DNA from 2 places in the Arthrobacter sp. CMU6 genome. Region 2 is predicted to be linked to the other one. Evidence: predicted binding sites of a transcription regulator. Region 2 holds the regulator's gene; the other holds the start of a gene.
What was found. Region 2 encodes Rex, which represses fermentation and respiration genes when NADH is low (regulators of the CRP and FNR family bind a similar motif). Its sites were predicted from a motif close to CTTGTGAANNNNTTCACAAG; they were not measured.
Positions count from the first base shown of each region.

Region 1: the regulator Rex is predicted to act here: its motif matches at 1,780-1,799, upstream of AC5RWD_RS10065 (glyceraldehyde-3-phosphate dehydrogenase).

Region 1 covers NZ_JBNHFL010000011.1:120,893-124,295, forward strand. Annotated here, with positions in the region: gene AC5RWD_RS10065 (glyceraldehyde-3-phosphate dehydrogenase) at 66-1,559, opposite strand; RNA gene rnpB (RNase P RNA component class A) at 2,178-2,569, opposite strand; gene AC5RWD_RS10075 (alpha/beta hydrolase) at 2,640-3,403, shown strand, end outside.
Region 2 covers NZ_JBNHFL010000013.1:108,097-111,499, forward strand. Annotated here, with positions in the region: gene AC5RWD_RS11285 (hypothetical protein) at 192-1,100, shown strand; gene AC5RWD_RS11290 (redox-sensing transcriptional repressor Rex) at 1,190-1,885, opposite strand; gene AC5RWD_RS11295 (glutaredoxin family protein) at 1,972-2,229, opposite strand; gene AC5RWD_RS11300 (HAD family hydrolase) at 2,313-3,131, shown strand; gene AC5RWD_RS11305 (30S ribosomal protein bS22) at 3,288-3,386, opposite strand.

The sequences.
Region 1 (3,403 bases), on a different contig from region 2:
AGTTCCCGGGAACGGCTCAGCCCCGCCGGCACGGGTGTGCCGGCGGGGCTGACGGAACGCTTCTCTTAGGCCGGGGCTGCCACGGCCAGAACCGGGGCGGCGTCCTTTTCGGAGTCCTTGGCCGGGAAGGTCGGCGGGTTGACCCCTGCCATTTCTTCCATGACACGGACCACCTGGCAGCTGTAGCCGAACTCGTTGTCGTACCAGACGTAGACGACCAGGTTCTTGTCGTTGGCGATGGTCGCGAGGCCGTCGACGATGCCGGCACGGCGGGAGCCGACGAAGTCGGTGGAGACAACCTCGGGCGAGTCGATGTAGTCGATCTGCTTGCGCAGGTCGGAATGCAAAGACATCTCGCGCAGGTAGTTGTTGACCTCGTCCTTGGTGGCGCCCTTTTCGAGGTTCAGGTTCAGGACGGCCAGCGAGACGTCCGGGGTGGGGACCCGGATGGAGCTGCCGCTGAGCTTGCCCTGCAGTTCGGGCAGCGCCTTGGCCACGGCCTTGGCCGCGCCGGTCTCGGTGATCACCATGTTCAGCGCGGCGGAGCGTCCGCGGCGGTCACCCTTGTGGAAGTTGTCGATCAGGTTCTGGTCGTTCGTGAACGAGTGGACCGTCTCAACGTGGCCGTGGATCACGCCGTACTTGTCGTTGAGGGCTTTCAGGACCGGGGTGATGGCATTGGTGGTGCAGGAGGCTGCCGTCACGATCCGGTCCGACTCTTCGATGTCGCGGTGGTTGATGCCGTGGACGATGTTCTTCAGCTCACCCTTGCCCGGTGCGGTCAGCAGGACACGGGCCACGCCCTTGCTCAGCAGGTGCTGGCCGAGGCCCTCGGCGTCGCGCCAGCGGCCGGTGTTGTCCACCACGAGGGCATTGTTGATGCCGTAGGCGGTGTAGTCGATGGTGGCAGGGTTGTCCGAGTAGATGACCTGGATCAGCACGCCGTTGGCCTTGATGGTGTTGGCGTCGGCGTCCACCTTGATGGTCCCTTCGAAGGAACCGTGCACGGAGTCGCGGCGCAGCAGGCTTGCGCGCTTGGCCAAGTCGTTGTCGGAGCCGCGCCGGACCACGATGGCGCGCAGGCGCAGGCCGTGGCCGCCGCCCGCCTTTTCGATCAGGAGGCGGGCCAGGAGCCGGCCGATGCGGCCGAAGCCGTAGAGCACGACGTCGGTGCTGGTGCGGTCGTCAGCTCCGCGCTTGCCCACAATTTCGGCGAGCTCGGCGCGGAGGAACTCCTCCAAAGTCAGGTCGCCGCCGTCGGACTTGAACTTCTGGTTCAGGCGGGCGATGTCGATGGCAGCGGCACCCAGGTCCAGCTGTGCCAGCGTGTTCAGCAGCGGCGCCGTCTCCTCCAGGAGCAGCTCATCCTTGCTCATCCGGCGCGCAAAGCGGTGCGCCTTCAAGATGTTCATGGTGGACTTGTTGATCAGGCTGCGTCCGTGGATGGAGGTGACCACGTTGTTTTCCCGGTACAGCCGGCCAATCACCGGGATCATGGCCTCGGCGAGCGCCTCCCGGCCCATCCACGTATCAAGACAAGAATCTGACGTCTGGCTCACAGAACTACCTTCCTTGGTTCAACCGGCTACGTCCTCGTACACCGGATGGCGGCCACTGGAAGTTATCCAGGGCAAGCTGGCACCGGCGGGGTTTCGGTCCACCCCGGATGCCGTCGACCGTGCAAAGAAAAACCGCCGGCTGCGAACGCAGATCCGGCGGCAGAACTTCTACGTTCACTATCCATTCTAGGTCGGCCCGGGGGCTTCTCTTGCCCCGGACTTCGTGAAATCACTCACACCGGGTGTGATGTCGGTATTTGTTCATGCCGCGGAGGATGCGGGATTGTTATGGACGCAATCCCGGCAACGACTATCCGTGGGCCTTCGTGGGGCCATATGCTGACGGCCCTGACGGCGATGCACTCGTAAAAAGCCGTCCGCGAGAGAAAGGCCAAACGATGCATGAAATGGTCGCCCTGGGAGCCGGGAGTGCATGGCAACGCCCAACCAACCGGACACCAGGCTGCACTTGTGCACCCTGGCGGTACAGCCCGCAGCATCCCCGCCCCACCGACCCGGGCTGTCCCAGTCACGGAGTGTCAAACCAGGAAGCAGCATGACCCACGCTGCCGGTTAAACGTCCTTACCGGGAGTCCCGGCTCTTCTGCCGGCTTTGAGTGGATGGGTTGACCGATACGCCGGGTTCTGTGCTCCCGCGCTGTTGCCGGCGCGGGAGTAGCGGCCATCCATCTACGAGCGCCGTTGCCGGCGCCCTCCAGCGGCCTACCCGGACACTCGGGCGGGCAGCCCTCAAACGTGTCCTGTCTGGCCTTGCTCCGGGTGGGGTTTACCTAGCCTTCCCGGTCACCCGGGAAGCTGGTGGTCTCTTACACCGCCGTTTCACCCTTACCTGCTTCGTGCCGCTTTCAAATCGGCACGACGCAGGCGGTCTGTTTTCTGTGGCACTGGCCTGCGGGTTACCCCGAGTGGGCGTTACCCACCACCCTGCCCTGTGGAGCCCGGACGTTCCTCGAGCCACTTGCGTGGCGCGCGGCCGCCTGGTCAACCCATCCGCAGTCCAGTTTACGGGCTTTCCCCCGGGCCCGGACACGCGCCGGTTCCGGGGTCTAAGATCGGGAAATGGACCAGCAGTCCTTTCCGCGGCGACGGATGCTGCAGCTGGCGGGAATCGCTGCGGGACTGGTCGCGGCCGCGACCGCGACGTCAGCCTGCACGGAGCCGCCCGCGCCGGTTCCGGGCCCCACGACGCCCCCTTCCCTGCCGGCTTCGGCCGGAACGCCTACGTCACCGGGAACTGCGACTTCAACGGGAACTGCGACGGCGGCTATCCCGCCGGCTCCCCCGTCCCCGCCTTCCGCGGTGTCGACCCGGGCAGGAACGTTTGTCTCCCGCTTCCGGCCGTCGGTCACCACGCACTGGACCCTGGCCGTACCGCTTCCGGAGCATCCCCGCCAGTTGCTGCCGGTGGCTGTCTTCCTGCACGGTCTGGGCGGCAGCAGTGAGGTTCTGTTGGGCGACCTCGCGGCGGACCGCGCCCTGCAGCGCCACCTGGACGACGGCGGCCCGCCCTTCGCGCTTGCCGCCGTGGACGGCGGCGACTCCTGGTGGCATGCCCGCACCGACGGCAGCGACACGCAGTCGATGCTGGTGCAGGAATTCCTGCCGTTCCTGGGCGATCAGGGGCTCGACCTGGGTAAGGTCGGCATTTTCGGCACGTCGATGGGCGGGTTCGGAGCCCTCCTCCTGGCGTCGCTTGGCAGGGTGTCCGGGCTCCGCGCCGTTGCGGCCATGAGCCCGGCCGTCTGGTCCAGCTATGAAGAGGGCATGCAGGGGGCCTTTGACGGCCCAGCTGATTTCAAGGCCAATAACGTTTTTTCGCTCCG
Region 2 (3,403 bases):
GGGACACTGATTTCATGGCCGCACCTTCCCCTGCGCGCAGCGTTTCCGCAGGTTGGCACGGCTTTGGAATACCTCTCCGGAATGATCCACCGGGCAACCGCTGAGGGGTACGGTGGGAGGTGAACCATGCTGGGGAGGGCAGGCGTCTGAACCGGTAGCCGATTCAGACGTCACTACGCAAAGGACCGCTCATGAGCAATCCTCCAGTCCCGCATTCCAATGACCCCGGCTCCAACGAGCCCGACAACGGCACCCAGCCAGGCAACGGGCAGCCCCGCTACGGCCAGAACGCGCCCCAGTACGGACAGAACACACCCCAGTACGGCGAGGCCGGGCAAGACGCGCCCCAGTACGGACAGAACACACCACAGCACGGCCAGGCCGAACAGGGCACGCCGCCGTATGGCCAAGGCGGACAGGCCGGACAAGGCGCGCCGCAATACGGCCAGAACGCGCCGCAGTACGGGCAAGCCGGGCAGGCCGGCGCACCGCAGTATGGCCAGAACGCACCCCAGTATGGCCAGAACCAGCCGCAGTACGGCCAGTCCCCGTACGGACAGACTCCGTACGGCCAGAGCCCCTATGGACAGTCACCCTACGGGCAGTACCCGTCCGAACAGGCCCAGGCAGCAACCGGCGCCGGCGTTCCGAAGCTGGTCAACTATTCCTTCTGGATGATCATCGCCGCAGGCGTCCTGTCCATCCTGTCTGTGCTGATCACCATCCCCACGCTGGATGACCCGGCAATGCGGAGCACTTTCGAGGAGCAGCTGCGCGGCAGCGGCCAGGACATCGCCTTCGAGGACGTCAAGGGCTTCATCATCGGAACCATGGTGGTCTTTGCTTTGATCGGCGCCGGCCTCTACGCGCTGGTGGCGTTCAACGTCCGCAAGGGCAAGAACTGGGCCCGCATCCTGGGCACCGTCTTTGCAGCGCTCTCCGTGTTCAGCCTCTTCCCGCCGGGGCTGAACACTCTGGTGGGTCTCCTCGGCATCGCCGCGATCGTGATGCTGTACCTGCCCGGGGCGGCACCGTATTTCCAGAAGCCGCAGCCGTTCGCCAACCCGTACTCGCAGCCGGGCGGCCCGTACGGCCGCTAGCCAAGGCGCGCTGCCAGCAACGCGACGCCGCCAGGCACCGGGAGCAACAACCCACCCGCCAACGGGCGCGGATTCCTGGAACGCCGGAGTTACTCCGGCTGACCCGGGGTCTGCGCCCGTTGCGCGTGGTACGCCAGGATCTGCAGTTCGGTGGCCATGTCCACCTTCCTCAGCGTCACGCCGTCGGGCACCTGGAGCATCACCGGCGCAAAACTGAGGATGCTGCGCACTCCGGCATTCACCACGCGGTCACACACGCTTTGGGCCACGGCGGCCGGCAGCGCCAGCACCACCATGTTGGTGCCGGTCCGTTCCAGGACTGTTTCCAGGTCCGCGACGTCGCTGACCCGCAGCCAGCCCACCTCATTGCCCACCACCATCTGGTCGGCGTCGAAGATGGCAACCACGTCAAAGCCCCGGGATTCGAAACCGCCGTAACGGGCCAGCGCCTTGCCCAGGTTGCCCGCGCCCACAATCGCGACTTTCCAGTCATGTGTCAGGCCGAGCGCGGCGGCGATGTGGCGGCTCAGGTACTGCACCTCGTAGCCCACGCCGCGGGTGCCGTAGGAGCCCACATGGGACAGGTCTTTGCGGAGCGTTGAGGAGCTGACGCCGGAAAGTTCGGCCAGCGATTCAGAGGAGACCCGCTCGGTGCCTTCGGCCAGCAGGGAGTTCAGGGCGCGCAGATAGATCGTCAGCCGGGCCACGGCCGCCGGCGGGATCTGCTTCCCGGCAGCCCCTGTAGGCCCGGGCGGGGCCTGGGGTGGTGAATCGAGCGAAGTCACTGTCTGCTCCGTTGCGTCGCGTTGTGAGTCCACTCTAGATCCCCATCAGTTATGTCAACAAAGCCAGTGCCATTGTTCGAAATTGGCTAGTCCCCCGCCATGGCACGGCGCAGGACCCGCTCCAGGCGCGCCTCGTCGATCTTCCAGAAGTCACGCTGGATGCCGTCCACCAGCACCACCGGGATCTCCTCCGCGTAGCGGTCCCGCAGCTCGTCGTCGGTGTCCAGCTGCCGCTCCGACCACGAAAGTCCCAGCCCGGCAGTCACCCGCCCGACGGCGTCGCGCGCCGCGGCGCACAGGTGACAGTCAGCTTTGGTAAGGAGAACGACGTCGGGGTTTGCCATGCTTCAACCGTATCGCCGTTCCCGGCACCGGGCGACGCGGCAGCTGCCAGGTGTGGGGTACTGCATTGACTAGACTCAGTGGCATGCCCGAGGAGAAGTACGTCGCTGTGGCCCACCGTCCGGTTGCGAAGCAGCAACACGGCGAGGCAGCCTTCTTCGACGTCGACAACACCCTCATGCGCGGCGCGAGCCTGTTCCACGTGGCCAGGAAAATGCACCAGCGCGGAGCCTTCACCATTGCGCAGGCCGCGGGCATGGCGTGGAAGCAGCTCAAGTTCGTGCTCCGGGGCGAGAACCTCAATGACGTCCATGCCGTCCGGGATTCCGCGCTGCGGCTCGCCGCCGGCATCACAGAGGAGGACATCAAGGCGCTGGGCGAAGAGGTCTACGACGAGATGATCGCCTCCCGGATCTGGCCCGGCGCCAAGGCCCTGGCCGAGCAGCACCTGCGCGTGGGCCGGAAGGTCTGGCTCGTCACCGCGACGCCGATCGAGGTAGCCACGGTGATTTCCACGCGGCTGGGGCTCACCGGCGCGTTGGGGACCGTGGGCGAGACCAAGGACGGCTTCTACACGGGCAAGCTCGTCGGCGACATTCTGCATGGTGCCGCCAAGGCTGTGGCCGTCCAGGGCATCGCGGACAACCACGGGCTGGACCTGAAACGCTGCTGGGCGTACAGCGACTCCTACAACGACATTCCGCTGCTGACGATGGTGGGCCATCCTGTGGCGATCAACCCCGACGCCCGCCTGCGGAAGCACGCCCGTGAACACAACTGGCCTGTCTATGACTTCCGCGCGGGCCGCCGGGCCGCCACCCTGGGCCTCAAGGCAGCCACGGCAGGAGGGGCGGTCTACGGCCTGTGGCGAGGCTACACACGCTTCCGCGGCCCCCGCGCCTGACACACTTCCCGCCCACGGACACGCCTCCGGCCCGCGGACACCCAAATTCGCGTGCCCTCATACCGTTTGCACGTCCTGCGGCACGTTGTGTGTCCCGGGAACGCAAAAATGCCCGCTCCCTCGAAAGGGGACGGGCATTGAAGCGTAGAGCGGACTCTACTTCTTATTGCGGCGCTGGTGACGGGTCTTACGAAGCAACTTGCGGTGCTTCTTCTTGGCCATACGCTTGCGACGCTTCTTAATAACTGAACCCACGTAAGTTCCTTACAAAC